DNA from 3 places in the Paraclostridium tenue genome. Region 3 is predicted to be linked to each of the others. Evidence: riboswitches for the same ligand, from Rfam matches in the RefSeq annotation. Region 3 holds a riboswitch; each other region holds the start of a gene.
What was found. A riboswitch is a leader RNA that binds a small molecule or an ion and turns the genes downstream of it on or off. The one in region 3 is predicted to bind cyclic di-GMP.
Positions count from the first base shown of each region.

Region 1 (10,910 bases), on a different contig from region 3:
TAAATTGTCGATTTCAATTGCTTTTTGACAAAATATATTAATAGAAAAAATAAATACAAAAGTCAAAAAAGTATTTATTATATATAATAAAAAATTAATATAAATAACCCTATATGGTAGGTATAATGAAAAGCCGTATCTCAAGTAATTGATACGGTTTTTATTATATAGTTAAAATTAATATTGTACATTTTAAGTACTAAAATTATTATAGATTATATCTATACTAATTTTAGTACTTAAAATATTTACTTATGGAAAAAGTTGACAATCTAACTATCTACCTATACCATCTATATTGTAGAAACAAACATAATTATGTTTTAAGCAACAAAATAAAATTTTGTATACAAAATCTTTTTTAAATCTGAAACAAATCTTTAATTTTCAAATTTTTACCAGTAAGATAAATAAAAATTTACAATTTAAAAAGTATTAATTTGTTGGTTATACAATTAATATAAAAAAATTTACATTAAATTTTAATTTGGATTGTGAAATATTTATCTTGATTTTCATAATAAGAATTAAAAAAATATCAATCTGAAGTCTTAATTAATATTTATCTATGAATAAAGCTGATATTACTTAAGCACAAGGTTGATATCATAAAATGACTAAACAAAAACTTAACAAGGGAGATGGATTCAAATGATTAAAAAAAATATAGCAGCTTTAACAGTAGCAGGATTAACTCTTAGTTTTTTAGTACCTTCAGTAAGTTATGCAGATAGTCAAACAAAAGAAGATTTGCCACAAGCATATAATGTCAAATCAGATAAAGATTTAAAAGATGTTTTAAAGAATGTATCAGATGAATATAGTATAAAAAACAACTCTGATCAATACCAATTAGTAGATACACAAAAAGATGAATTAGGCTTTACTCACTATACTTTAAAGCCTAAAGCTAATGGATATTTTGCCGACGCAGCAGAAGTTAAAATACATACTGATAAGTCAGGTAAAGTTGTTTTTGTAAATGGGGATTTAGATCAAGGTAAATTGGAAGTTAAAAACCAAACTAAAATAGATAAAGATAAAGCTATTGAATTAGCTTTTAAAGCAATAGGAAAATCACGTGATGAAGTTAAAAATTTATCAGGAAAAGATGTTGTGCAAGAAGCTAAAATTGCTGTTGATGAACAAAGCAATAGAGCAATTTATAGTTTAGATATAGCATATACTGTACCAGAACCAGCTCATTGGAATATTAAAGTAGATGCAGAAAATGGAAATATAGTTGAAAAACAAAATATCATAGAAAATGCAACTCAAACAACAGGAACTGGAGTAGGTGCAAATGGACAAGTTAGATCACCTTTAAATATGACAGAAGATGGAGGTAAGTACTATTTAATAGATACTACTCATAAAGGTAAAATAGCTACTGCAGCGTTTGAAGGCTTTAAGGACGATGGTATAGCAGGAAGTGTTATCTCTAGTATAAAAAATCATTTTGATGCTGAAAAAGATAAAGCAGCTGTAGATGCTCACTACTTTGCAGATAAAGTTTATAAATATTATAAAGATGTTCATAATAGAGAAAGTTATGATGATAAAGGATCAGATATATACTCTTATGTGCATGTACCAAATCCAGATACAGGTGAAAGTTGGAGTAATGCTGCTTGGATTGGAACAGAGATGATTTATGGAGATGGTAACCAAGCTGATGAAAATTATTTCTCAGCAGCAGATGATGTTGTTGCTCATGAAATTACACATGGGGTTACATCAGCAACAGCTAATTTAGTTTATAAGTATCAACCAGGAGCTTTAAATGAGTCTTTCTCAGATGTATTTGGATATTTTGTAGATAGTGATGACTGGACAATGGGTGAAGATTTATACAAAACACCTAATAAAGCTATAAGAGATTTAAAAGATCCTAAAAAATATAATCAACCAGAACATATGAATGAATATAGAAATTATGGTATGGGATATGATAATGGAGGAGTTCACATAAATAGTGGTATTCCTAACAAAGCAGCATATAATACTATAACTAAATTAGGAAAAGAAAAAGCTGAAAAAATTTATTATAGAGCTCTTACTAAATACTTAACAAGACAATCAAATTTCTCAGATGCTAGCCATGCTTTAATTCAATCAGCAAAAGACCTTTATGGAGATAAAGAAGCCAATGATGTTCAAGCTGCATGGAATGAAGTCGGAGTAAAATAATTTAAAAGTTTAAAAATAAGTATTAGATAATTTAACCACAATAATTATAATTATATAATTATTGTGGTTAAATTTTATTTGTAATAAATTTATATATTCTTGTAAATATATTTTAATTATAATAAAATCTATCCTAAAGTAAAGTTTAAATTAAAGAAAAATAAAAAGGTAGTGAGTATAATGAAAAATTTATTTTCTATTGGGGAAGTTTCTAAAATAAAAGGGGTTACGATAAAAGCATTAAGATATTATCATAAAATGGGAATTTTAATTCCAAGATATATTGATAATGCAACAGGTTATAGATATTATTCTATAGACCAATTTATTCATATAGATATTATAAAAGGGTGTAGAGCATTAGGAACTAGCATAATGGAACTTCAAGAGATTTTTAAAAAATATAATACAGATGAATTACTACAATTTTTACAGAAAAAAAGATGTGAAGCACAAGATAAGATAATTAAAATGAATGAAATTATTAAACATATAGATAATTTAAATATGAGTGTTGAGAAGTCTAAAAGTATATTAAATAATAAAGAAATAACTATAAGTTTTTTTGAAAAAAGATATATAATTACAACACCATGTAAAGAGTCTGGAAGTTTAAATGAACTTATTTATTACTCTGATTTGGATAAAATTATAGAAAATGAAAATGTCGAAACTTTAATAGAAAGAGGAATTTTATATAATGTTGATTCTAAGGGAAATATAGAACCTAAATATGTGTTTAATGTGCTTAAAGATAATAGTATCAAATCAAAAGAATGTATAAAAGTATTACCAGAAGGTAATTATTTAACTCTAGCTTATACTAAGGAAAATGAACTAGAATGTAAAAGAAAGATATCTAATTACATAAAAGAAAATAATTTAAATGTTAAAAATTTTATTGAAATAGATTTATTAAATGATTTTTTCAATACAGAGTCTTATAGTTGTCAAATTCAAATGATGTTAAATTATGATGAATTAATTTAAGAATAAATAAGTTATAAATACCTTAAGTCTTTAATTAAAAACAAAGAAGAAGGCTATGTAGGTATTTTTTTTTACATATAGAAATAAAATAGTATATATATTATTTTTAGAAAATTAAAAACATACAAATAACTTATTTCATTAAGAGAGGAGGATATACATGAAAGAAAATAAAAGTAAATTAAAAATGATAATAGAATCTACAAATGGACTTAAAAAGTATTTTGTTGTAGCAGTAATAACCACTATATTAGGAATAATATTTAACTACCTTACTCCACAAGTAATAAGAATTACAGTGGATTCTATAATTGGAAATACACCATTTAATTTACCTAGTTACATGTTAAATACAATAGATAATTTAGGTGGAAGAGAATTCTTAAGACAAAATTTATACATACCAGCAATAGTAGGAGTAGTATTTTCAGTTTTATCTGGAATATGTAACTACTTTTATAAGGTGTATATGGCAAAAGCATCAGATGGTACTATAAAAAATTTAAGAGATAAATTATACAGTCATATAAGTAGACTTCCATTTAGTTGGCATATGAAAAATCCAACAGGAGATATAATTCAAAGATGCACATCTGATATGGAAGTAGTAAAAAGCTTTTTAGGAATCCAATTACTAGAATTTATAAGAATAATATTTCTAATAACAATATCCCTTACATTAATGTTTTCTATGAATGTAAAGCTATCCTTAATAGCAGTAGCTTTTATATTAATAGTAATTACTTATTCTGTAATATTTTATAGTCTTATACAAAAGAAGTTTAAGGTTGCAGATGAAGCAGAAGGTGAGCTATCAGCACTTGTACAAGAAAACTTTACAGGAGTAAGAGTTGTAAGAGCTTTTGGTAGACAGTCTTATGAAATTGAAAGATTTGATGAAAAAAATATAGGATTTTCAAGACTATGGATTAAGCTTGGTCACGTACTAAGTTTTTATTGGGGTATAGGCGATTTATTTTCAGGACTTCAAGTTATGTCTATAGTTGTATTTGGATGCTTTGAAACAGTTTCTGGGGCATTAACACTAGGAGAACTTTTAGCATTTATATTTTATAATTCTATGCTAGTTTGGCCAGTAAGATCTCTTGGAAGAATTATCTCAGAAATGGGTAAAGCAGGAGTATCTATAAATCGTATTAAAGAAATTTTAGATGCAGAGGAAGAAAAAGATAATGAAGATGCTATTACTCCAGATATAAATGGTGATATAGAATTTAAAAATGTAAAATTTGATTACTATGGGACTAAACCTGTACTTAAAGATGTTTCATTTAAAATAAAAAAAGGAAGTACCTTTGGTATTTTAGGAGGTACTGGTTCTGGAAAATCTACAATAGTACACTTACTAAATAGATTATATAATTTAGATGAAAATTGTGGAGAAATATTAATAAATGGAGTAAATATAAAAAATATAAAACTTGATTATTTAAGACATAACATAGGAGTAGTATTACAAGAGCCTTTCTTATTTTCAAAAACTATAAAACAAAATATAAATATAGCATCTAAAATAGATGAAATTGAAAACTTTGAATCTATAAAACACGTTTCTCAAGTTTCACATGTTCATGAGAATATACTAGGTTTTAGTAAAGGCTATGACACTATAGTAGGAGAAAGAGGAGTAACTTTATCTGGTGGACAAAAGCAAAGAGTAGCAATAGCTAGAACATTAATAAAAAATAGTCCAGTAATAGTATTTGACGACTCACTATCTGCAGTAGATACAGAAACAGATGCAAAGATTAGACAGGAATTAAAAAAACATGTAAAAGACAGTACTGTAATAATAATATCTCATCGTATAACTACACTTATGAGTTGTGATAATATTATAGTTTTAGATGATGGAAAAGTAATAGAAAGTGGCAATCACGAATCTTTAATAAAAACAAATGGATTATACAAAAAAGTTTACGATATGCAATCAAGTGTGGAAAGTGAACTAACAGACACCTTAAATGAAGATACAGGAGGTGAAAAATAATGAGTTTTGATGAAGAAGAATATAAAAGAAGCTTTTCTATAAATATATGGAAAAAGCTAAATCCATTTTTAAAACAATACAAATTACATTTTATATGTGCTATATTAGCAAACTTATTTGTTGCATTTGTAGACGTAATGTTTCCAATATTTCAAAAGTATGCAATAGATAATTTTATAACTCCTATGAGTACAAAAGGAATAAATAATTTTGTAATTGTATATATACTAGCCATAGTTTTACAAGTAATATTTGTAATAATATTTACAAGGCTTTCAATGTATTTAGAAATGAATATAGGCAAGGATTTAAAAAGAGCTACATTTATGCACTTGCAAAAACTTTCATTTTCATATTATAACACTACACCAGTAGGCTATATAATAGCTAGAGTAATGAGTGATACTAATAAAATTGGGTCGATGGTAGCATGGGGACTTGTTGATTTGTTTTGGTCTATTACTTATGTATTAGGAGTATTTATAGCAATGTTTATGCTAAATGCAAAATTAGCTATGTATGTAATAGCAATAGTACCATTTATAGCAATACTTACAGTTTATTTTCAAAATAAAATACTAAATGTAAATAGAGATGTAAGAAAAATAAACTCAAAAATAACGGGAGCATTTAATGAAGGAATAACAGGCTCTATTACTTCTAAAACACTTGTAATAGAAAATAAAAACCTAGAGGATTTTTCTAAAATAACAGATAAAATGTATAAAACAAGTATAAGAGCTACAAAATTAAATGCTATATATATGCCAATTATACTATTTTTTAGTTCACTAGCTGTGGCATTTGTTCTTGATAGAGGTGGTAACTTAGTTATAAACGATTTAATGGAAATAGGTACATTATCAGCATTTATATCTTATGCAATAAGTATATTTGAACCAATTCAACAATTAGCTAAAAATATATCAGAATTTATAGCTACTCAAGCAAATATAGAAAGAGTTTTTGGATTATTAGAAAGAACTCCGGATATAGTTGATAGTGAAGAAGTAATTAAAAAGTATGGAGATTCATTTAATCCTAAAAAAGAAAATTGGGAAGAAATTAAAGGTGATATAGAATTTAAAGATGTATATTTTAAATACCCTGACGGAGATGAATATATCTATGAAAACTTTAATCTTAAAATACCAGCAGGAACTACAATAGCTTTAGTTGGTGAAACAGGTTCAGGTAAAAGTACTTTGGTAAACTTAGCTTGTAGATTCTTTGAACCTACTAAAGGAAAAGTATTAATAGATGGAAAAGATTATAGAGAAAGATCTCAGTTATGGTTACACAATAATATTGGTTATGTTCTTCAAAATCCACATTTATTTTCAGGAACTATAAAAGAAAATATACGTTATGGAAAGCTTGATGCAACTGATGAAGAAGTAGAAAATGCAGCTAAAATAGTATCAGCTCATAAGATAATTATGAATATGGAAAAAGGTTATGATTCTCAGGTAGGAGAAGGTGGTTCTAATTTATCAACAGGAGAAAAGCAACTTATATCTTTTGCTAGAGCAGTTCTTGCAAATCCTAGGATATTTGTACTTGATGAAGCTACTTCATCTATAGATACTGAAACAGAACAAATTATTCAAAATGCTATTTCTCACTTACTTAAAGATAGAACATCTTTCTTAGTTGCTCATAGATTATCTACGATAAGAAAAGCAGATATTATATTGGTTGTTAGAGATGGTAAGATAGTAGAAAAGGGAAGTCATAAAGAATTATTAAAACAAAAGAAATATTATCACTCATTGTATGTTAAACAGTTTGAAGCAGAAGTAGGAGAAAATATATTTGGGAAAAAGTAAATTTTAATGTGCTGTCTATTTCATAGTCAGCACATTTTTTGTTGAAAGATAAAAAATTGTTTAAATTTTTATAAAATTAAAATAAAAGTATTTACTAAATTGAGAAATATTGTATAATAATTGTAGAAAAATAATTCAATATGGCAAATCTAGGGAAATCTAGAGACGCAAAGCTAAAGGGGCTAAGGTAATTATAACTATGCCAGCCAGTTGCCAAAGAATAGTTATTCTTTGTTTTTACATGATAAATTTATGGTCGTATATTAGTTTGGTCATGAAACTTTTATGATGTTTAATTTTGCTGGCAACTACCCTTTAGAGGGTAGTTTTTTTATTATAAAAATCAGGGTTTATTTTATAATTACAAAATTTAAAAATTAGGGAGAGTATTATGAAGAAAAAAATATCATCTGTATTGGCAGTATCTTTAATAGCAACAAACATATCACCAGTAATAAATGTATTTGCTGATGAAGTTATAACAGATAAGGCCAAACTAATAAAAAAAAGTGTGGCAAATCAAGTTAAAATTTCACCTTTTAATCTAAATAATTATAGTGAGTTTGAAAATTATAATGAAAAATATAGAGTTTCTAAAGATAAGATTAAATCAATTTCAAATAATGGGGGACAGTACTCATCTAGTTCTATAGATAAAGCTATAGACAATAACATGTCAACTCACTGGGAAACTGGAAAACAAAACACTGAGTCTTTTAAAAATGAAGTAGTAGTAGAGTTTAAAGATATAGAATCTATTGATAGGATAGCCTATGCTACTAGACAAGATGGAGCTAGAGGCAAAGGATTTCCGACTAGGTTTGAGATTTATGCATCTATAAGTGGTGAAGATGAAGATTTCAAGCTTATGGCAACAGGAAGTCATTCTGTAACAGGAAATATGCTTCAATTTAAATTTGATACTATTACAGCTAAAAAATTTAAATTTGTATTTAAAGAAGCCAATCAAGGATGGGCAAGTGCATCAGAGTTTTGGTTTTATAGGGAAGACAATATAATTAATAAAATGGATAAGTTATTTACAAATGAATCAAAAAAACAAATAAGTCCTGATTTTAACACTATAGAAAAGTTAGATGCATTTGATAGAGAAGCAAGCACTCATCCACTATATAATAATATAAAAGAAGATATCGATAATGCTAGAATAATTTTAGAAAATAAAGCTTTAGAATTCACACAATCAAAGGTATCAAAATTTAAATCATTTAATGATGAAAGATTAGTTAAATATGATGAATTATTTAAAATACCTATGAATAAAGTAACAAGTATAACTACAAATGGGGGGAATTATGCTTCTAATGTTATCCAAAGGGCTATGGATGGTGATGTAAATACTAACTGGCACTCAGGAAAACAAAATACTAGTAGCCATACAAACGAAGTAGTTATGACTTTAGATGAATTAACTACTATAGATAGAATTATGTACACAAGTTTAAACTCTAGAGGATTTGCTCAAAGTTTTGACATATATGCATCTAGAACTTCTAATGGAGATACTTTCGAGAAGATAACATCTGGTGAAGCTAATATAACAAAAGATACTTTAGAAATAAAGTTTAAGCCAACCAAACTTAGAAGAATTAAGTTTGTATTTAAGAAAGGTTATGAGAATTGGGCTTTAGCCTCTGAGTTTGGACTATATAAGCAAGATGAATTAAAGGAAAAGATAGATAGATTATTTGTAAATGAAGATACTAATGAAGTTAATCCAGAATTTGCTACTATCGCTGCAATAGAAGGATTAATGAAAGAAGTAAAGGGCCACCCATTTGAAAATGAGTATATAGAAAAGTTGGAGATTGCGAAAGAATTAGTTGATTATGGAAAAGTTCAAGCAGGTACTTCTAATGTATCTAAATTTACACCTTTTTATACAGAATATATAAAAGCATATGATGATGTATATAGAATTAAAGATATTTCTATAAGTAATAATGGAGGGCAATATGCAGGCTCTGCAATAAAATATGCGGTTGATGAAGATGTAAATACTCACTGGGAAACTGGAAAACCAAATAGTGACTCATTTAAAAATGAAGTAATATTAACTTTAGAAGAAGCTACTTTAATAAATCGATTAACTTATAAATCAAGAAATTCAGGAAAAGGATTTGCGAAAGAATTTAGCGTATATGTATCTCCAGTTAGTTCGGGGAACAACTTCCAAAAGATAAGTGAAGGTGGATATACAGTAACTAGTGATATTTTAGAGATACAATTTGACAAGACTAAAGCAAAAAGAGTTAAATTTGTATTTGATAATGCACATGATAATTGGGCATCAATTTCAGATATAAGATTATATAAAGAAGATAATGTATCTGATAAGATGAAAAGACTATTCACAAATGGATTAATGGATACTGTAAGTGAGGAATTTAATACAATAGAAAAGTTAAATACTTTATCAAATGAGGTTAAAGTTCATCCACTAAGACCTATATACGATAAAGAAATACAATTGGCTAAAGATATTTTAAACAATAATCTTCAAAATATAAAAACTGTAGTTGCCGAGCAACATGGAGATAGAAATAAACATACAAGCAAAAACTTGAAGTTTGGATTTGGTAATAACAATCAGCCAACAGGTGTAGTTGCTAGAGCAGGGGAAGAAGTAACTGTATATGTTGATGCAGATCCAAATAAGCCACTACCACAATTAATGTTTTCTCAACAAGAAGGAAGTTTTGCAAATTGGGGAAGAACTGTAAGTCTACATCCAGGAAAAAATGTAATAACTGTTCCAAAAGTTAACCAAAATGATGGTTGGTATAAGCATGATGTAACACCTGGAGGACCAGTTTATATAGTAAACCCATACACTGAAGAAGAACAAGGAAAAGCACCAGTAATAAGATTTGCAAGTGGATGTGATAGTTTCCCATTACTAGATAAAAACACAAATGAAACACAATTAATAGAATTTATAAAAGATTATAAGAATAGATTAGATGAAGATGCTAAAGAAAATCCAAATGTATTAGATAGAAAGATGATAGATACTTTTGAGTTTGTTTCTGATCATATGGTATTTACAGGTACAGTAACTGGAGCATATGATGCATATGTTACAAATGGTAAAAAACCATTAGATACAATAAAGATGTGGAATGATCATATGGACATGCTATTTAAGTACCAAGGCTTAGACGGAAAAAATGAAAAAAATGATATAAAATACACTAGAGAAAATATAAGATTAGCTCAGCCATTTGGGTACATGTATGCAGCAGGAGGACATATAGGTGTTCAAGGTGATGTGATGAGCAGTATGTTAACAAGTGTAGGTAGTTGGGGAGTAGACCATGAAATAGGACATAAAATGGATATAGGAGTAAGAACAATAGGAGAAGTAACAAATAACATGTTACCTCAACAATCTTCTTATTATTATAATAGTCCAAATAAAAGAATTCCTTTTGAAAGTCATACTTATAAAAATATAATAGGAACTGATAATAACGACTATTATGAAGGTGAATATTTTGAAAAGCTAGCAGTATTTTGGCAGTTAGAAATGATATATCCAGGATACTGGGCGAAATTAAATACCCAGTATAGAGAAAATAATGTAGTTTTAGATTCAAGTAATGAAGCATTAGATAAGCTAAATCAATTAGCTAAGTATTCAAGTATAGCTTTAGAATTAGATTTAAGTGAACATTTTGAAAGACATGGATTCTTTGTATCTGATGAGACAAAAGAATTAATAAGTAAATATCCAAAGCCTGATAAGAAAATTTGGTATTCTAACTATGATTATAAAGATTATAAAGGTGAAGGGTTTAAAGGAAATATTGATTTAAAAGTTAAAAACTCTAGTCAAGGAAACAACGTTAAATTAATATTTGAAATTA
Region 1 covers NZ_BAAACP010000011.1:15,784-26,693, forward strand. The annotation lists gene ABFX13_RS09625 (M4 family metallopeptidase) at 652-2,190, shown strand; gene ABFX13_RS09630 (MerR family transcriptional regulator) at 2,371-3,180, shown strand; gene ABFX13_RS09635 (ABC transporter ATP-binding protein) at 3,341-5,191, shown strand; gene ABFX13_RS09640 (ABC transporter ATP-binding protein) at 5,191-7,020, shown strand; cyclic di-GMP riboswitch class I at 7,153-7,238, shown strand; gene ABFX13_RS09645 (NPCBM/NEW2 domain-containing protein) at 7,412-10,910, shown strand, end outside.
Region 1: linked by a shared signal. The riboswitch ahead of ABFX13_RS09645 (NPCBM/NEW2 domain-containing protein) and the one ahead of ABFX13_RS11440 (MSCRAMM family protein) in region 3 are both predicted to bind cyclic di-GMP.

Region 2 (10,910 bases), on a different contig from region 3:
CAAGAACAGATTTTATTGATGGAAAAGAATTTGTAACAAGTTTTTCAAGAGAAAGTGGAGAGTATGAATGGACAGGTCTACTTAAAGTATCATCTGAAAAACTTAAGTGTGGAAGTGATCATGTATATAAACTTATCACGCCAAACTTACCACTAAAAGCAGTTCCAGTCAATTTAAAAGAAATTGACAATATGCAAGAATATCAAGAAGCTTTAGAATGGTTTAAAAATGGTTATAAATAAATAGCAGATTAAAAAGAGCAGGTAAAATTAATGAAAAATAAAAAAATTCCTAATTTAGTAAGAAATAATAAATCTAAGTATAATTATTACATATGGACTATTTGTTAAAAATAATAAAAGAAAATGTACCTTTGATACTGTATTGTTAGCTGTAGCATCTATGTATACAAAGGATAAAAAACTAAAAAATAATTTTAATAATATATTGAAAATACTAGATAAAAAATCAATTATATATGTATGCTAGTTTATAGCTACTCAAAGTCAGCTTATACTAGAAAAACTTTATTCTAAAGAATTAAAGGCTGAATATAAAACAATATATACAACTATAGATGAATTTATAGATAATAGATTTGAAGTTGTTTAAAACGAGAGATTTTTAACTGAGATAAAATAATATTCAGATATTGGAAGACATTATTTTATATTAATGAGAAAATAATTATTCAAGGGCTGAGTTAAGACATTTAAATAGAAAGTGATGTGATTTTATGAAAATAAATAAAAAGCAACAAATGTTAGAACTGTTAGAAACTCTAATTGAAGGGCTTACATATATAAAAAATAATATAGATTCAGATTACATGTTTATGAGTGAGATATCACTACAAGCGATAGTTTCAATTAAAAATGCATTAAATAATGTTAAAAAGTGTGATGAACAGCTAAATAGATTATCGATAGAAGTTTATAACAATATTATTGGTATTCATGAAAATCACATTGAAAATAAGATATTAGCTTGTGATGAAACTATTGCGCATTTATTTGAAATGATAAAAATAATTCAAGAAAAAGTTAATAAAAAACTTGATATTGTTTTTATGCCATATAATGCTTTTATGTGGAATAGTCTTGAGAGTGTATGGAAGGCTGCAAGTGAAGATGAAAATTGCAATTGCTATGTAGTGCCAATACCTTATTTTAGATTAATTTCAAAGGAAAATGGAGAAGTAGAGAAAATATTAACTTATGAAGGAAATTTACTACCAGATTATGTCCCTGTTATTGATTATAGAGAATTTGACTTAGAATCATTAAAACCAGATATTATATATGTACATAATCAATACGATGAATACAATACTGCTACTCAAGTGGTTAGCGAATATTTTTCTTATAATCTTAAAAAGCATACAGACATGTTAGTTTATATAACTTATGGGATATTAGGAACTTACCCTGTTTCTTTTTATATAAATTTTTATAACTTAATAGCAACGAGGAGTTTTGATAAAGTTGTTGTACAATCGCCTTCGTTTGAAGTTATTGCAGAAGCAAGCGGGCTAGAAAAAGAAAAAATTTTATCTTTAGGATCACCTAAGTTTGATGCTTTAGTAAATAGTTTAGAAAAGCAAGAAATAAGCCAATATTATAAAGATAAATTTAAAGATAAAACTGTATTTTTATGGACTACAAATCTTATGAAAGTAATAAATGGTAGACACGAAGTTTTAGATGAGATCGAAGAAGTTTTTGAACTTATAAAAAATAATCAACAATATGGTCTTATTTATAGACCACACCCTCTAGAACTTACATATGTTAAGTCTAAAGCTCCAGAGTGTTATGAAAGATATAGCCATTTATTAGAATCATCAAAAGCTACTGCAAATATAGTTATAGATAATACACCAAGTTACTATGAGGCTTTTAAGGTTTCTGATGCTTTAATAACAGACAGATCATCAGTTTTAATTGAATATATGGCTACAGGTAAACCTGTTTTAATATATGATATAGATTTAGTAAAAGAATACTACAGTGAAAATGTATTTGATATTTTTGCTAACTATATAGTTGGAGAAGATGGAATGACAGTTGAGAAATTTATCGATTTAGTTGTAACAAAAAATGATAAACAAAAACAAAGACGTTTAAAAGCTTTACATACTGTTATCGTAAATTCTGATGGAAGTTGTGGCAAAAAAGTTCATAATTTTATAAAAGAAGATATTATTGAGAATTATTTCTAATATATATTGTATACAAATTTTAATGTATTTAAAATTTGTATATAATAAAAATTAAATAATTAAAATTAAATTATGCAAAATAAAATTTAATAAAAGATATAAATGTTTAATTATAAAACTATTTATTAAAGTATTAAAAAAAATCATATCACTTTAAAGTAAATTTTAATATAATTTGATATCTTAAAATTAATTTTAAAACAATATTGAAAATTACCATTTGTTGGAAAAATTAGAATTTAAAGTAAATGCTTGAATTAAGTCGAATTATAGTATAAAATAGAAATATAAGTCGAATAATGATATTCAAAGGCAAATCTAGAGAAATCTAGTGACGCAAAACTATAGGGGCTAATGTTTATATAAACTACGCCAGCCAGCTGCCAAAGAGTTAATAAACTTTTTGTTATCATTGATAAAATGAAAATCGTGAATTATGGATAATTATATAATTTACAAATAAAATCAAAAAATATGTATAAATGTATATAAGCATTTATTGGATTTTTTAATATACCTTAAGATGATTTTATAAGTATACAAAAACATTTAAATATTTAATCTTAGATTATTAGATATATTAGAACTAGAAAATATTTATTTGATTTTGACTTATACATTAAGTAGGTATATTTTATTTTCTGATTTTAATTTTAATTTATATAATACGATTAGCAATCATTGATATATTATAAAAGTGATTAAACTACTCTTTAAGAGTAGTTTTTTTTATTCTAAAAAGGAGGTAATAATGGAAACATATAGTTTAATCAAGATGGGGTTAGATGCAACAGAACTTAGAAGTAGAGTCATTGCTAACAATATTGCAAATATTAATACTCCAAATTATAAGAGAAAGTATGTAAACTTTGAAGAAACATTGAAAGACTCTATAAATAAAAAACCAAAAATAGAAGTCAAAACAGATGAAAACACAAAGATGAGAGTAGATGGCAACAATGTTGATTTAGAGAACGAGAAAGTTAATCAAGCAGCTGCAAGCCTTGAATACAATGCACTTATAACTTTAACTAATATAAAATTAGGAATGGCTAGAAGTGTCATAACAGGGAGGTAATTAGATGAGTATTTTTGGAGGAATGCGAATTAGTCAAAGTGCTTTATCAGCAGAGCGTTTAAGGATGGATATAGTTTCATCTAATATTGCCAATATGAAGACTACTAGAACTAAAGAAGGTGGAGCTTATAGACGTAAAGTTCCTGTGTTTGAGGAAAATTACGACAAAAAGTTAGGAATGCTTGGAGTAAAAGCAGTCTCTATAGAAAAAGATAAGTCGCCACTTAGAAAACTATATGAACCCAATCATCCCGATGCAGATAAACAAGGCTATGTAGAATACCCTAATGTAGATATATTAGTGGAAATGGCAGATTTAATGACTGCTTCAAGGGCTTATGAGTCTAATATAGATACATTAAACGCACAAAAAAATATGATATCTAAAGCATTAGAAATAGGTAGATAAAAAGGAGTGGATTTATGACTGGAATAGGTGCTATAAGCGGAGTAAACAACATCTTAACAAATAATGATTTGTTAAAAGCTACAAAAAGTAAAGGTGTAGAAAAAGAAAGTAACTTTTCTAATGTAATAAAGGATGCATTAGATAAAGTTAATGACAAGCAAGTAGATGCAAATAAGAAAGTTGAGAGCCTTTTAAAAGGAGGCGATGTTTCTATGCATGATGTAATGATATCTGCTCAAGAAGCTCAGATGTCAATGCAATTAATGATTGAAGTTAGAAATAAGGTATATGAAGCTTATCAAGAGCTAAATAGAGTTCAATTATAACTTTATAGCAAGGAGAATTTTAGATGAATATAAAGGAATTACCACAAAAAGTAAAAGATTTTGTGTTGGTTAAAAAAGAACAGTTTGGTACCTTATCTAAAAAGAAAAAAATAGCAATAGTAGTTGCGATTATATCTTTAATTCTAGCAATAGTATTTGGGATAAGTTATTCAAGAGCAAACAAGTATGGAGTTTTATTTTCAGGACTAGAATCTAGTGATGCAGCAGCGGTAACTAAAGAACTTGAATCGAAAAAAGTGGATACCAAGATAGAAGGAAATAGTATATTAGTTCCTAAAAAAGATGTAGATAAATTGAGAATGGAATTGTCTTCTAATGTATCAAATGGTTCAAAAGGATTTGAAATAATGGATGAGGGTTCATCATTTGGTATGACAGATGAAGAGTTCCAAATAAAAAAACAACGTATGCTTCAAGGGGAGATTGAAAAAACTATAAAAGTTTTTCCACAAGTAGAAAGTGCTAGAGTACATATAACTGAAGGAGAAAAATCAGTTTTTGCAAATGAAACAGTACCAGGAAAAGCTGCAGTTTATTTAAATTTAAATCCAGGTGAAACTCTAAAACCAGCTCAAGTAAGATCTATTATATGTTTAGTTTCCGCAAGTACAGACAATGTACCTAAACAAAATGTAGAAGTAATAGATCAAAATATGAAACTACTATCAGAAGGCTTAATTGATGAAAATGGAAATATAAATACTTCTAACTTAAGTGATGTTGATCAGGCTATGAAGGCTGAAAAAGACTTAAGTAAAGAACTTGAAAGATCAATAACAGGTCTTTTAGAACCAATATTTGGACAAGGTAAAGTAAGAGCAACTGTAAATACGGATCTAAACTTTGATGCAAGTGAAAAAACTGAGCTTGTAATAGATCCTAATAAAGTAATTACTAATGAATCAAAATCAAGCAGTAAATCCACTGAAAAACAAAATACAGGTGGAGCCGTAGATAATAATATGAGTAACGTTAACGAAAGTGGAACGGGAAGTACTGAAAGTAACGAACAAAATATTCAGTATCAAACAGGAAAAACTGAAACTAAAACAATAAAAGCAAAGGGTGAAATAAATAAGATAACAGCATCAGTAGCTATAAATGGAAATTTAAGTGATGATGTAGTTAGAAATGTTCAAGATATGGTGGCAAATACTATAGGAATGGATCCTAAAAGAGGAGATAATGTAAAAGTAGTTTCTATGGGATTTGAAACAGAAAAACAAGATACTAGTACATTTGGAGTTATCAAAAACGCTATAAGCAAAGATAAGTCATTATCAACAATGTTAATAGTTACAGGAATAATAATCTTAATTATTTTAGGATTACTTATAGGTACGGTAGTTTATATGGTTATAAAAAATAAACGTAAACCTACAGAGTTAGAAAATGTAGAAGAAGAAGATGAAGTAGAACTAATCAACAAAAAACTAGAAGAATTGGAGCAAAATAGATTGAATAGTAACGAAGAAGTAGACGAAGTAAGCATAAGCTTAGAAGATGAGGTTAAACAGTTTGCAGCTGATAACCCAGATCAAGTTACAGATCTAGTTAATAGTTGGTTAAATGAGTAAAGGGTGATTTTATTTGCAAAAAGAAGGCGTTAAAGGTAATGCGTTTGACTTAGGGGATATACCTAAGTTTAGAAGAGTTACGGGTGCAAGAAAAGCAGCTATACTACTTATGACTTTAGGACCAGAAGTAGCTGCAAGCGTAATAAAAAATTTATCTGATAGAAAAATTCAAAAAATAGGTGTTGAAATAGCTAATATAAATACTGTTAAACCAAGAGAAAGAAGAGAAGTTTTACAAGAATTTATAGAGTTAAATAAAGGTAAAGAATTTGTTATAGAAGGTGGTATAGATTGTGCTAAATCATTACTTAATGGTGCATTAGGAAGTCAAAGGGCAACTAAGTTACTAGAAGGTATAAAGTATGATGCATACACAAAACTTTTTGTTTCGGCTAGAAAGGCTGAACCAGAACAAATACTTGCATGTATACAAGGTGAAAGTCCACAAGCAATAGCTATATTACTTTCTCATATTCAACCTGATAAAGCAGCACTTGTATTGTCTGAATTACCAGATGAATTAAAACTTGAGATTTCCTTAAAAATAGGAACTACATCTAACATAGCACCAGCTGTAATAAAATCTATAGATAAAGCTATAGAAGCAAAGCTAACTAGTCTAGGTAAGTTAGATATGGAAAGTTCTGGAGGAGTTAATAGTCTAGTAGATATATTAAGTAATGTTGATAGAAAAACAGAAAAGAGCATAATCAAATTCATTGAATCTAAAAATGAAGAATTGGCTGAAGAAATTAAATCTAACATGTTTATATTTGATGATATTGTTAGACTTGATAATATGGCTATACAAAGAATTCTTAAAGAGGTTAATGTTAAAGATCTTGCATTTGCTCTTAAAGGTGCATCTTCAGATGTTTCAGGTGCTATATTTAAAAACCAATCTCAAAGAGCATCTCAAGCTTTAAGAGAAGAAATAGAATTACTAGGAAAAGTAAAAATATCTCAGGTAGAAGAAGCTCAACAATCTATTGTAAATATTGTTAGAAGACTTGAAGATACTGGAGAAATAACATTATCTAGAGGTTCAGAAGATGAATTCATTTAAAAATACAAATATTATAAAATCAGATGGAGTAGTTTTTAAAGGTTTTAAGCCTTTAAAAACTACTCACTTAGATAATATAAATTTAAAAGAGCAAGTTGAAGAAGATGAAAAAATTAAAACTGAATTAGAACAAACTAAAGAAGAATTAGAAAAACAGATATTAAAAGCTAAAGAAAAATATGAAGAAATTTTAAAACAAACAGAATTAGATAGTTCAAAAATTGTTGAAGAAGCTCAAGAAAAAGCTTGTGAAATAAAACAAGAAGCTTATGAAGAAGGTCATTCACAAGGATTACAAAATGGATATGAGGATGGCTATAAAGAAGCTTATGAGGAACATATTGAAAAAGCAAAGTCAGAGTCAGAAAAAATTATTCAACAAGCAAGTAGTATTTTAATAGACTCTAAAAATCAAGTTGTTGAATATTTAAAGGAAAATAAAAAACAAATAATAGATTTAAGTATAACAATAGCGGAAAAAGTACTTAAAGAAAAATTCAAAGAAATAGATTCTATGAATAATATACTAGAGTCTGTTATAAGTGAATATGAAATTAGCGAAAATTTTGTTATTAAAGCAAATTCAGTTTATGTAGAAAGTATAAATGAAAAAATTAATGTTCTAAAAAATGAAAAATCTATAAAAGGTCAAGCTTTTGTACTAGCAGATAATTCTATAGAAGCAGGAAATGCAATAATTGAAACCAATAAAGGTAGATTAATTGTAGGTATTGACTGTGTAATAGAAAAAGTAAAAGAGGAGCTATTATGATAAATTTAGATTTTGAAAAATTAAAACATAAAGTTTTAGATATAAAAGGTGTAATAGCAGAAGGTAAGGTTACTAAAATAATAGGATTGACTGTAGAAGTTGAAGGTATAAAATCCTTCGTTGGAGAGTTATGTACCGTTTACAATTATGCAGATGAACCTATAAATTGTGAAGTTGTAGGTTTTAAAAATAACAATGTAATTCTTATGCCATTAGGTGAGTTAGCAGGAGTGGCACCTGGGTGTAGGGTAGTTGCCAGAGGGATTCCTCTTAGTGTTAAGTGTAGTGAGGATCTTTTAGGAAAAGTTCTTGATGGAATAGGAAATCCAATAGATGATATTGAAATTTTAGGTGGAGAAAGATATAGTCTTTCAAATGAACCTCCAGATCCTATGAAAAGACCAAGAATTAAAAATATTATGCCAACTGGAATTAGAGCTATCGATGGATTTTTAACTTGTGGAGAAGGCCAAAGAATAGGAATATTTGCAGGAAGTGGAGTAGGAAAAAGTACAACACTAGGAATGATAGCAAGAACTGCACAAGCAGATGTAAATGTTATTGCACTTATAGGAGAAAGAGGTAGAGAAGTACTTGACTTTATAGAAAGAGATTTAGGAGAAGAAGGTATGAAAAAATCTGTAGTTGTTTGTGCAACATCAGATAAATCACCTCTAATGAGATTAAAAGGTGCATTAACAGCAACTGCAATTGCGGAATATTTTAGAGATCAAGGTAAAAAGGTCATATTAATGATGGATTCTGTAACGAGATTTGCTATGGCTCAAAGAGAAGTTGGACTTGCTATAGGAGAACCACCTGCACAAAAAGGATATACACCTTCAGTATTTGCATTACTTCCAAAACTTATGGAGAGAAGTGGAATGTCAGAACAAGGATCTATAACTGCATTTTATACTGTATTAGTAGACGGGGATGATTTTAATGAACCTATTGCAGACACTGTAAGAGGTATATTAGATGGACATATAGTTTTATCTAGAGATTTAGCACATAAGAATCATTATCCAGCGATCGATATATTAAACAGTGTAAGTAGACTTATGAAAGAAATCTGTGAACAAGAACACCAAGATGCTGCATCATTAGCTAGAGACATATTAGCAACTTATAAAGAGGCTGAAGATTTAATAAATATAGGAGCATATGAAAATGGTTCTAATAAAAACATAGATATGGCTATTGAATATATAGATAGAGTTAATTCATTTTTAAAACAAGGTGTAAATGAAAAAACTGAATTTGAAAAAAGTATAAGTGAATTAAAAGGTATATTTAAATAACAAGGAGCGTTTTAAGTGACAAAATATAAGTTTAAGTTACAAAAGTTATTAGATATAAAAATAAAAGAAGAAGAAGCAAGTAAGTTAGAGTATACAAAAGCTCAGAATGATAAAAAAATATTAGAAGAAAATATTAAATCATTAGATTCTGATTATAAAAGATACTCTAAGTTTAATGAATCTGAAGATACTATTAGTCAAAAAATTAGATTTAACTACTTATATTTTATTACCCAAACAATAGAAGAATGTAACAATATGTTAGTAGAAAAAGAAAAAAAGGTATCTGAAGCAAAAGATAATTTTATTGAAAAACAGATAAATAGAAAATCTTTAGAAACTTTAAAAGAAAATAAACTTACAAAGTTAAGAAAAGAAGAAGAAAGAAAAGAGCAAATAGAAAATGATGAATTTGCTTTATATGCATACATAAGAAACAAAAAGAAGATATCATAAAGGATGGTTGTATATGGATTTTAATTTAAATATTTCTACAGAATTGAGTAAAAAGCCATCTGAAAATACTAGTGTAAATAGTTTTTTATCAAATAGTGTTAATTTTGAAGATATAATTTCTTCTTTAGATTTAGATAAAGACAACACTAGTAATGATAATAGTATGGATATTATGTCATTATTACAAAATCTTATTTCGAATATAAAACTATTTAAAGAAATAGGTAACACAGATAATGATGTAAAAAAAGAAATGGATTTTATAATTAATAAATTAAATAACAAAAATCTTCAATTAGATTTAAGTGATATAAATGAAGATAAGTTAATAGATTTAATTAAAGATGAATTTGGTAATGATTTTGATTTTAATAAAATTTTTAATATAGATAAAGATTTAAATTTAGATAAAAATTATAAAGAAGTTAAATCAGAAGTTAATTTATTAAAAGAATTTTCTAATATATTAAAATCTAATTATGAAATAGATCCAGATATTAAAGAAATGTCGAAAAAAACTGTAGAAAAAACAAAAAAATCAGTTGAAGTAGATAATTTAAGTACTTTAAATATGATTGAAAAATTAGATGATGAGATAAAAAGTTTAAAATCTTATGAAGAGTTAAATGTATCTACAAATGCAAATAAAAGCAACGTTGTAGAGATGAAACCTAAAAAAGATGACAAGGATTTAAATATTTTAGAAAACATACTAGACAAAAATGTCAGTGCTTTTTCTACAATATCTAATAAGGTTTTTATCCAAGACTCAATTGCCAATAAAAATTTGCCAGCTGTAACTATAAGAGCAAATAATATGGCAGATGATTTTATAAAGATGGTTAAGTATTTAAAAAATAATAATATAGAAGAAATAAAAGTAAATATAAATCCTAAAGAATTAGGAGATATGACTATAAAGCTTATGAAAGATAGTGAAGCAACTAAAGTATTTATAAATGTAAGTAAAGAAGATACTTTTAAAATGTTAAATAAAAATATAGGTGATATAAATAAGCACTTATTTGATTTAGGTATAAAATCTAAAGATGTAGTTGTGACTATGAAGCCAAATGCAGAAAATTTCTTTTCAGATAATTTAAATCAACAATTTGGAAAAAGAGAAGAACCTAGAAAACAAAAAAGAAACAATCATAAGCAAGTAAGTTCTATAGAAGATATAGAAGAAGTAGCTAACTCGCAAGAGAATTTTAATATATTAGCTTAGAGGTTAGAGTATGAATAATTTTATGAACGTAACTCAAAAAAATATAAAACAAAATAATATGAAAACAAACAACACTAAATCTTCAAATAAAACTGAAAATGGAACAGCTATAGTTATGGCTGGAAAAGAAACAGATAAAAACTTATTTTTAAAATTATTAGTAGCACAAATGAGTCATCAAGACCCTATGAATCCTCAAGATCCAACTCAGTATATAACTCAGTTAGCTCAGTTTAATACTTTAGAGCAGATGCAAAATTTAAACAATAGCATGGGTAATATTGAAGGATTAACAAATGGAGTTTTGACAAATTTGGCTATGGGTACGGCATCTTCAATGATAGGAAAGCATATTGAAGCTTATGACCCAGATGAAATTAATATTAATGAAATAAGAAAAACAAAAGAAAATGAAGAAGAAAATAAAAAAACTATAACTGGTGTTGTTGAAA
Region 2 covers NZ_BAAACP010000004.1:94,379-105,288, forward strand. The annotation lists gene ABFX13_RS04670 (NTP transferase domain-containing protein) at 1-242, shown strand, start outside; gene ABFX13_RS04675 (CDP-glycerol glycerophosphotransferase family protein) at 737-2,221, shown strand; cyclic di-GMP riboswitch class I at 2,523-2,609, shown strand; gene ABFX13_RS04680 (flagellar basal body protein) at 2,973-3,299, shown strand; gene flgC (flagellar basal body rod protein FlgC) at 3,304-3,708, shown strand; gene fliE (flagellar hook-basal body complex protein FliE) at 3,723-4,034, shown strand; gene fliF (flagellar basal-body MS-ring/collar protein FliF) at 4,058-5,632, shown strand; gene fliG (flagellar motor switch protein FliG) at 5,646-6,698, shown strand; gene ABFX13_RS04705 (FliH/SctL family protein) at 6,685-7,470, shown strand; gene fliI (flagellar protein export ATPase FliI) at 7,467-8,774, shown strand; gene fliJ (flagellar export protein FliJ) at 8,790-9,230, shown strand; gene ABFX13_RS04720 (flagellar hook-length control protein FliK) at 9,244-10,458, shown strand; gene ABFX13_RS04725 (flagellar hook assembly protein FlgD) at 10,469-10,910, shown strand, end outside.
Region 2: linked by a shared signal. The riboswitch ahead of ABFX13_RS04680 (flagellar basal body protein) and the one ahead of ABFX13_RS11440 (MSCRAMM family protein) in region 3 are both predicted to bind cyclic di-GMP.

Region 3 (10,910 bases):
CTACTATATTCTGATTTTTAGCTAAATTGTATCCTTCTGGAGCTTTAACTTCAACTACTTGATAATCACCTTGCTTAACATTATCAAATATTGCTATCCCTTGAGAATTTGTAGTTTTTGTATCTACTACTTTTCCATTTTGTACTAAGTTGAATCTTGCACCTTCTAAAACTTTTCCATCTTCATTTGTTTTGTTTATTACAACTTTTCCTGTCGTTACCATAAGTTCATCCTCTGCAACAACTTTAACTATTTTACTATTTTCTGTAACCTCAAATGTTATAGGTGTACTATCAAGTTTATAACCTTTAGGTGCTACCTTTTCAACTAATTTATAATTACCATAAGGTAGTTCTAACTCTACAGGACTATTTGATGAAGTAATGATATCTTTAACAACTTGTCCATAAACATCCTTTACTGGATTACCATTTGAATCAGTAAGTGAGTAAACTGCACCTGATAACATTTTTTGAGTCTTGTCACCTTTTTCAATTTTTATTATTTCAACTCTTGGACTCTTTATAGTTACAACTTCATCAGTTGGATTTCCATTTACGTAAGCAGTATTTGAAACTGCCTCTCCTGTTCCAACTTCTTTCATATTAGCTTGAATAGTAATATATGCATCATCTCCTGGATTTATATCCGCCTTATCATTAACTGCATTTAATTCTTTTGTTTGATCATTATATGTAACAGTAAACTGCCCTGTTTGATCTATCTTAATATCAGTCAGCCTCGAATCTAATTTGTCTTTCACATGCATTGTATTCTTTAAAAAGTGTCCTGCTGAATCAAATGCTATTTTATATTCTATGTTTTGATCCTTTTCATCATTAGTTATATTAGTTTTATTTACAGTTTTATAGACATTTATAGCCCCTGCTCCTGCTGCTAACTTAACTGTAGCACTAGAATCATTATTTTTCCCATTATATGTTAATTTTGCTTTATTTACATATCTAATGTCTTTTGGAGGATTTGGTAATATCAAAGTATTATAATTAACAGAATAGCTATCATTATATATATCCCCAAGATCTATTTTTAGAGAATCTTTTTCAGCTATAAGTTTTCCAAATTTTAAAAGATCATTAGTTATATCTCTATCTACTCCACTTTCATAGTCATGTTGAATTATACTTATACTATTTTTATCTAAAACCATTCCCTCTGGAATTTGGTCCTCAAAGTAAGCATCACCCATTTGTCCGTTTTGATCTCTATTTATTTCTACATAGTATCTAACTGGTTTATTTATATCTGTTATAAGCCCTTCTCCCTTAGAGTCTCGTGGTAAATATGAACCTTTGTACATAAGTGGATTTGATCCTCCACCTGTTGATTCTTCTCTACCTTCACCTGTTAATGTAACAGTTTCTGTATCTCCATTAGTATTTATAACAATAGGGTATTCTCCATCTTTAATATTTTTATCACCAACCATTGTTACACTTAAATATCCCTCTAATGCATTTTTTATATTATCATTAAATATTAACTTTAATACTCCAGTATTAGGATTATATTCTTGCCCTGAAAAATGCTTATCTGAACATACTGGGTTAACATCTCTAAAGATCTTAGGCAGTGTTATAGTAATACTATCTCCTGGGGTAATTTTGCTTGGATCTTTAATTTTATAATCAATTCTGAAAGTTTTAATCATACCTGCTCTTACAGTATAATCATCAAATGTTGCACTTGTTATTTCAACTGAAGGACTATTAGATACATCTTCAGCATATACCATTATCCCTGGTGAAATAAGATTTAAAATCATACTAAACACAAACACTAAACTTAATATTGCCTTATTTTTTCCTTTTCTCAAATGATCACCTCTTTTTTTCAATAAAAAAAGCTATACTTACATGTTTGTAAATATAGCCGGTTGCATCACTAACTCCATATATCCCAGATGCCCACATACAGAATATACTTCTTCGTTTCTTGTTTATTAAATTTTAGAACAAAAAAGGCTATACCTACAGTTTGTAAATATAGCCGGTTGCATCACTAACTCCATATATTCCAGATGCCCACATACAGAATATACTTCTTCGTTTCTTATTTGTTAAATTTTAGAACAAAAAAAGCTATATCTACAATTTGTAAATATAGCCGGTTGCATCACTAACTCCATATATTCCAGATGCCCACATACAGAATATACTTCTTCATTTCTTATTTATTTAATTTTACTAAAATAGTTTATCAAATTTCGACACTATTTTCAATATTATTATTAATTTACTTATAAATCTAACAATTAGAATTATCTCTTCTTACTTTAACTAATTTTTTCTTTATACTTATTTCTTTATATTTTTTTAAAAACATTTCACCTTTATGATTTAATAAGTCAACATAAGAGCATAAGTCACAAACTTCTATAACACCTATATCTTCATTATTTATGCCTTCAATATTACTAAAAGTCCCAACAATATCTAAAACTCTTATTTTCTTCTTTTTACCTGCATTTAAGTATATTCTAGTTACTTCACTATGAACTTTTTTATCTTTCTTTTTTACCTTCTTGTTATTTAATAATATACTTGAAGCTTTCTCAAACTTAGCTTTTCCTTTTGTTATATCTTCACTACTTAATTCATTAATAATGTTTATTTCATGACCAGTATATTTTATTATCTCATCTATATATTTTTTATCTTTTTCATTAACCATAGTTATAGCTTTTCCATACTTATCTTTTCTTCCTGTTCTTCCTATTCTATGTATATAATTTTCTTTATCTGTAGGAACATCGTAATTTATAACTAAAGATACATCATCTATATGTATTCCTCTACTTGCTACATCTGTACTAACTAAAATATTATACTTACCTTCTTTAAAATCTTTGATTACAAATATACGCTTTTCTTGAGACATATCTCCATGAAGTTGTTCAACTAAAAAGTTGTCTTTTTTCATCTTGTTGTATAATTTAGTTACTCTATCTTTAGTATTTAAAAATACTATAGTAGTTTTGGGATTATGATAATATATTATATTTTTTAATGAATTATATTTTTCTTCTTCTTTTAAATAAACTAGCTTTTCTTCTATTTGTTTTTTATCTAGTTCTTCATCATTTTCAATTTCTATCATACTGTGATTTATCATATATTTATTGTATATATATGATATATCTTTATCTATAGTTGCTGAAAATAATCCTATGGCAGTCTCTTTAGGTATGTTATTAAATATAAACTCCATATCATCTATAAATCCTTTATTAAGCATTTTATCAGCTTCATCTATTATAAAATAATTTATATTATCTAAGTTTATACTACCTCTATTTATATGATCTATTACTCTTCCAGGTGTAGCAACTACTACATGAACTCTTTGTTTTAGTTCATTTATTTGCTCTTTTATAGGTTGTCTTCCAAATATTGCACTACATCTAATTTTTTTTAGTCTTCCAATATTAGATATTTCTTCTTTTACTTGTATAGCTAATTCTCTTGTTGGTACAATTATCAATGCTTGTAGATTTTTATTGTTAATATCTATTTTTTCACATATTGGTATTCCAAAACTTGCAGTTTTCCCACTACCAGTTTTTGATTTAACAACTATATTTTCTTTATTTAAAAGTTTTGGAATTGATTCACATTGAACTTTAGACGGAATATTATACTCAAGATTATAAATGGCTTTTATTATATCTTTATCTAAATTAAAATCTTTAAAATTATTAATCATTACTACCACCTTACTTATCTAAATTAAAATTTTTATAGCTATTTATTATATCATATCTTTAAAGTAATAAATCTTTTTTAATATATTAAACTTATTATCTCTTAAATATTTAATTTCATAATATTATATATTCATAAAAAACAACTTTACTTAATAAAATTTAATATAAGTTATTATTTTATATTAAAAATTTTATTATTTTAAAGGAGAATTAAAATTATGTTTGAAATGATAAAACACACTTATAATAATAGATCTATAGCTAGATTGGACTTAGATAACATTATTCACAATCACTTATACCACAATTGCCCTATGGGAAAGGTATCTGCAAATCTTATTTATGATAATTATAATAATGTAGTTGGAAAAGTTGATGAAAATGGACTTATATATTCTAACCTAGACTCAAATCCTATAGGAAAAGTTTTAGACAATGGATTTATATATAAAAACAATGATTTAGTTGGAAAAATTAAATATCCTAAAACATTATCTCCTTACTTAGCTGGAGCTTCATATTTATTATTAATCCATGAAAATAGATAATAAAAAAGATGACTAATATAAACTAGTCATCTTTTTTATTATTAAATTTATTGATATTGTTTTTTTAATATATTTTTAAACTCAAAAAATTCAAGTGGTTTAAAATACACATATCCTTGTATCATATCACAATTAAATTGTTTTAATATATTTACTTGCTTATTATTTTCTACACCTTCACAAACTACTTTAAAATTAAACTTTTTAGCTAATCTAATTATGGTTTTTACAAATATAAAAGTTTTTTTATTTTCCTCTAAATCTATTATCATGCTTCTATCCAATTTTAATATATCTATATCTATTAATTTTAAATTTGATAATGTAGAAGTGCCTGTTCCAAAATCATCCATAGAAACTTTTATTCCTAATTTTTTAATTTGATATATTTTATTATTTATATATTCAATATCATTTAGTGCTGCTGTTTCTGTAATTTCAATTTCTATTAATTCAGGTTCTACATCATATTTTTTAATAGTTTGTTTAATAGATTGAATCAAATCAGCTCTGTATAGTTCTACTCTTGATAAATTCACAGATATTGGAACTACTTTTTCACCTTTTAATTTACATTTTTTTATATCTTTACAAACTTCTTCAAGTACCCATTTTCCTATTAAATTTATGTTTCCATTTTTCTCTGCTATTGGTATAAATACATTTGGACTTATAAATCCTTTTTTATTATGATTCCATCTTATTAATGCCTCTGCCCCAACTATCTTTTCATTATGTATATCTACCTTAGGCTGATATACAACTTTAAATTCTCCTGATTCTAGGCCTTTTTTTAATTCACTTTCAACTATAATTTCTTGATTGATTCTATTTTTTAAAGCTTCATCATATATATAATATGGTTTATTTTTAATCTTTTTTGATTCTATCCTAGCTATATTTGCATTGTCTATAATTTTATCAATTTCTTCATTAGCATTTTCTATTATATAAGCTCCCATGTTTAATTTTAAATTTAAATCACTATTATTTGAGCAAACAATATTTAGATAATCATGTAGTTTCATTAAAAACTTTTCCAAATCTAATTCTTTATCTAATTTAAACATCAAAGCAAATATATTATTAGAAATTCTTCCATGTATATTTTCAAATTTTAAAATAGTTAATTTTTTACTTATATACTTTATAAGATTATCGCCCTCTTCATACCCAAACACATCATTTATAAATTTTAATCTATTTATATCAATTGATACTAAAACATATTTATCGTCACTTTTAGCATTTTTTAGTTTTTCTTTACAATCTATTTTAAACTTTTTTTGATTACTTATGTTAGTTAAACTATCTATATAAGTAGCTTTTCTTAAAGCTTTTTTGTTTTTAATATACTTTTTATAATTATTAACAACATAAAGTAAGGTAAGTATAAGTATTGTAAATAACGATATATTTATTATATTAGTCAAACTTGAAAAAACTTTATTTATAGGTGTTATTGATACTAAATACCAACCATCAGTATTTTCTATATAATTATAATATAAATAAATTCGCTCATTATTAAAAACACCTAGTTTTGGCTTCTTGCAACTTGCGATATTTGTTTTACCTTCTAGGTTTTTACTTTTGTTATATAATATTTTTAGACCTTCTCTATTCCTTTCATCACCAATAATTATATTCCCATATTTATCTACTATATATAAACTTCCTTTATATGAATATATACTTTGTTTTAAGCTTAAAGCTATACCTTCATAATGGGAAAATCCAACTAAGACTCCCTCTATTTTATCGTTAATTTTAAGTGGAATAGAATATATTATACTATCTTTACCATCAATTATACTTTTTGTTGGCTCACTTACATAATTCTTCCCCTTAATGCTTTCTTTAAAATAAGTGCTATTACCTACATATATATCTCCATTTCCATAATTTAAATAACCTTCTTTATTTACAATTCCAATACCTTTAAATGAATTCGAAATATTTGATTTATTAAAAGTATCTAAAAATATTTGTTTTGCTTTTTCCTTACCATATTTATCTATATCATAGTTTATATAAGAATTAAAACTTTCTAATTTAGACATATTATTGTTTATATAGGTAGCAATTCTTGCCTCTACTTGTGTGTTTACTTCTGATATATTAATTGCAATTTCTTCTTTTAAGTTTTTATCTACAATCAAAATAAAACTGATACTTATAAATCCTATTATTATTGTACTTTTTAAACTTTCAATAATATTTTCATTTAAATTTTTAATCATTTTACACCCTTCTGTCTTTATTGCTAGCTTTTTGATTTTAAATTTTGATATTTTTTATTAATCTTTAAATCTAAATCTTTTCACAAAATTTTTTAAAAAGTGTCAATTAGTTAATATTCAAATAAATATACCTTAAATTATCATATTATTTGTATAAGTGTCAATATTTCGAATTTATAGTAAAATTTTTCCTTTTTATTATTTAATACCCATATAACCAAATTTATAAAGTAATTTTTTCATAAAAAAACAAATCCTATTTCTAGGATTTGCTTTTTTTAATTATTTAACTTCTCTAAACTTAAATCTAGTTCTTTTTCCAGGGTTTTCAGCTCTAGCAACAAGTCTCTTGTCATTATCTCTTACTCTTACATAATACCCATTAGGTGCTTTTAATACATATTCTTTTTCATCTATTTTATACATTTTAAACTTAGTTGCTCCTTTTCTATCAGTATCTGCAACTAAGAAATCTCTATTATCAACTCTTATAAAATCTCCACCTGCTTGTCGTATTTTAACTTCATTATCATCTAGCATTATTATTCTAAATATTCCATTTTGATTAACCCTTCTACCTGTTGCATAAAGGTAATCATCATCTCCAACTACTACAAACTCGTCTTCTACTATAGATTTTATATTAACTTTTAATTTATTATTGTCTTCCTCTTGTTTATCTGGGTTTTGTGGAAAATAATACTTTATAAACTCCTCCATCCATGGTGGATATACTATAACCCCATTTTGATCTCTATTTATGTCAAAATTTTTATTCATTATAAACCTCCTATTGTCAATTAAATTTTAAACTTTAATATATATTACGACAATAGGAGGTTAATGGTTCATACTTCCATAATATTTTTACTATCTACAACATTTTTTAAAGCAATATTCACAAAAATTTTCTTTATTATCAAACAAAGCAATTAATATTAACTCTTCTAAAGTTGGATGCCCACATGGTAAACATCCACCTTCAGCTAATGTTCGTATACTCTCTTCTAATCCAGGATGTCCACATGGTAAATCTATTTCTTCTAATAAATTATATAAATACTTACCTAAATATCTATATATGTTATCTCTATTTCTTCTATCTGGACAAGTAGGAAACTTTCTACATTCATTCACTGAATTATTATTACAATTACAGTGAAAATGGCAATGACAACATTTTATATTGCTATTTGATTTATTACAGGATTTATGATTATTACATCCCATAAAACCAACTCCCTTATATTATTTATGGATTTTAATATCCATACATTAACTTATGCACTTAATACCTTTTTTGACACCATTTTATATATTTTGTCAATTTTTTTATTCACTTCCTTATTTTTATAAATAATAGATAATTTCTTTACTCTTTTTGTAGATATATTTTAAGGGTATATCCTAAATTTTAAGACATACCCTTTTATAATTATTACATACTCTAAATTAATTTATATTTATAAAAACTGTAGTTCCAATTCCAAGTTTACTAGTTATACCTATATCAAATCCGTGAGCTATGATAATTTCCTTAGCTATTGCCATTCCAAGTCCTGACCCTTTATGAATTTCTCCTGTATTTGTACCTCTATAATATCTATCAAATATACACTCTAAATCATCCTTACTAATTCCTTTACCATTATCTTTAACAGATATGATAATTTCATTATCAGTTTTGTAATTTATACTTACTATTATACTAACATCTTCATTGTTATGTATCAAAGCATTATAAACAAGATTATTTATAACTCTTTTAAAAAGATTAGAATCAACTTGTTTTTTTATAATATTTTTATTTGTTGTAAATTCAATATTTCTATGTGCGTATTTAGGATCGTTAAGAATTTGTATTATAGAATCTTTAACTATTCTCACTATATTATCTTCACTTTTATTTAAAAATCTATCACTACTTTTTAGTTTCATCGTTAAATTTAAATCATCAACTAATTCTTTAATATATTCTGATTTCTGATTTATTATTAGTCCATAATCTTTAACCTCTTCACTGTCTATTTCATAATCATTATCACTTAAAAGTTCTGCATATCCTTTTATAGATGATAAAGGTGTTTTTATATCATGTGATATATTTGCTATCCATTCCTGTTTTAATTTATCTAATTTATTTCTTTGAGCTTCATTACTTTTTAAAGTATCTGCTAACTTATTTAACTTATTATATACACTTTGATACAGTCCTTTTTCTTTATAATATACATCATATTTTCCTTCTTCTAAATTCTCGACACCTTCTATTATACTTTTCATAGGTTTTGTAAGTCTTTTGCTAAATAAATATCCAAATATTAACGCTATTATTAAATCTATACATAATATAATCCATATTATTTTTATAGCTGTATTTGCTAAATCCATTGAATTAAATGTAAATATATATTTTTGTAAGTCATTTTTGCTAAACCCTAATATGTAAGTGTACTCTTTATTATTTATAAGTTTACTAGATACTAATATATTATCTGTACCTATATCTTTAAAACCTCCGGCATATTTATATCCATTTATAAGTTGTGCTGGAGTATGCTTTTTATCAAGTTTCTCTGGTGCATTATACCTATATAATTCATTTGAGTTTTCATCTAATATTTGTATCCATATATGTTTTTTGTCTAGTATATTTTTCCCTTCTTTATCTACTAAGATTTTATTATTATCTTCATATATATACTTACTAAAATCTCTGGTAAAATTATCTTCTGGTTTTTTTATATCGTTCATTTTATTAAAAATAATCACACTTATTATCCCAGATATATTTAATATAGTAACTATCATAACTACACATATAATACTTACTATATATTTAAAAGTTATTTTCCACTTCATATTAACCTTCCTTTAAAGTTAGTTTGTACCCTAATCCTTTAATATTTTTTATATACTTAGGCTTTGATGGATTATCTTCTATCTTTTCTCTAAGTCTTCTTATATGTACCATTATAGTATTATCAAATCCTATAAAATCTTCTCCCCATACTTCATCACAAAACTTTTCCTTACTTATTATTTGTTCTAAATGTTTTGCCATATATAAAAACATTTTAAATTCTTTCGCTTTAAGTGCTATAGTTTCTCCATTTTTTTTAACTTCTATACGCTCTTCATCTATTTCAAATGGCCCAAAAACTAATTTATCACTTTTAGGCTCTTCCTTTACAGAATTTAATATTATGTTTTTCTTTAAGTTCAACTTAATTCTAAGCGCTACTTCTTTTGGGCTAAACGGTTTAGTGATATAATCATCTGCTCCTAATGCTAATCCTAAAACTCTATCCATTTCCTCAGTTTTAGCTGATAAAAATAAAACTGGTACTTGAGATATTTGTCTTATTTCTTTAAATACATCGTAACCTTCTTTATCTGGTAACATTATGTCTAATACTACAATATCTATTTCTTTATCTTTAAATATTTTTAAAGCTTCATTTCCTGTTTCTGCTGTATATATATTTTTAAATCCTTCTTTTTTCAGTACTGTACTTAATAACTTTAATATATCTGCTTCATCATCTACTAATAATATATTTTTTTCTTTTATCGTATTTTCCATATTGATCTCCTATCTTTACTAATATACTTAGTCGATAATTTTCATTTTAAATTTATAGCTAATATTGTATCCAAAATATAAATTTTTTACAAATTACATTATAATAAGCTATACAAAAAAACGAATGAAACATAGTAAATTGTAAAAACATTTAACTATAAAACATTCGTTTTTGTTTAATTATTTATTTAAAACTTTTTTAAATACATATATATTTGAAACAATACCTATTATAAGTATAACTATTAATCCTATATATCCTGCATTTACTACACCTATACTTTTTCCAAATATATTTATATCTCCAAGATAATTTCCTATAAACATTTGAGGATTCATAATTATATCTATATAATTTGAACATCCAACTACTGATAATAAGTTTTTTGGTAAAAATTTAAGTGATGCTATTATCTTACCTATTACTATAAATACAGTTACAGATACTATAGATTCTACTGAATTATTTGTTATAAAAGAAAATAAACTTGCAAATACTCCGACACTAACAAATACAATCATCATAGTTAATATATTTACCATAGTGTATGCATATATAGTTATAGGTTTTAATAAACTAAATGTATCGACTATTCTATATGCTTGTAAATCCCCATTAATTGGCTGACCATATTGTATACTAGTTATAACTCCAATTCCTAAAATATAAACTAAATATATAACTATAGGCGCTATAATAGATAAAGTTAACTTCGAAAACAATGCTTTATATTTATTCTTGCCTGATAATATTATAGAATCTACATTAGATAATTTTTCATCTGTGTAAATATTAGAAAATATAT
Region 3 covers NZ_BAAACP010000015.1:506-11,415, forward strand. The annotation lists partial or broken gene ABFX13_RS11440 (MSCRAMM family protein) at 1-1,837, opposite strand, end outside; cyclic di-GMP riboswitch class II at 1,883-1,966, opposite strand; cyclic di-GMP riboswitch class II at 2,000-2,083, opposite strand; cyclic di-GMP riboswitch class II at 2,117-2,199, opposite strand; gene ABFX13_RS11445 (DEAD/DEAH box helicase) at 2,269-3,726, opposite strand; gene ABFX13_RS11450 (hypothetical protein) at 3,946-4,275, shown strand; gene ABFX13_RS11455 (bifunctional diguanylate cyclase/phosphodiesterase) at 4,323-6,518, opposite strand; gene ABFX13_RS11460 (fascin domain-containing protein) at 6,801-7,298, opposite strand; gene ABFX13_RS11465 (hypothetical protein) at 7,389-7,748, opposite strand; gene ABFX13_RS11470 (sensor histidine kinase) at 7,971-9,380, opposite strand; gene ABFX13_RS11475 (response regulator transcription factor) at 9,382-10,104, opposite strand; gene ABFX13_RS11480 (hypothetical protein) at 10,285-10,910, opposite strand, start outside.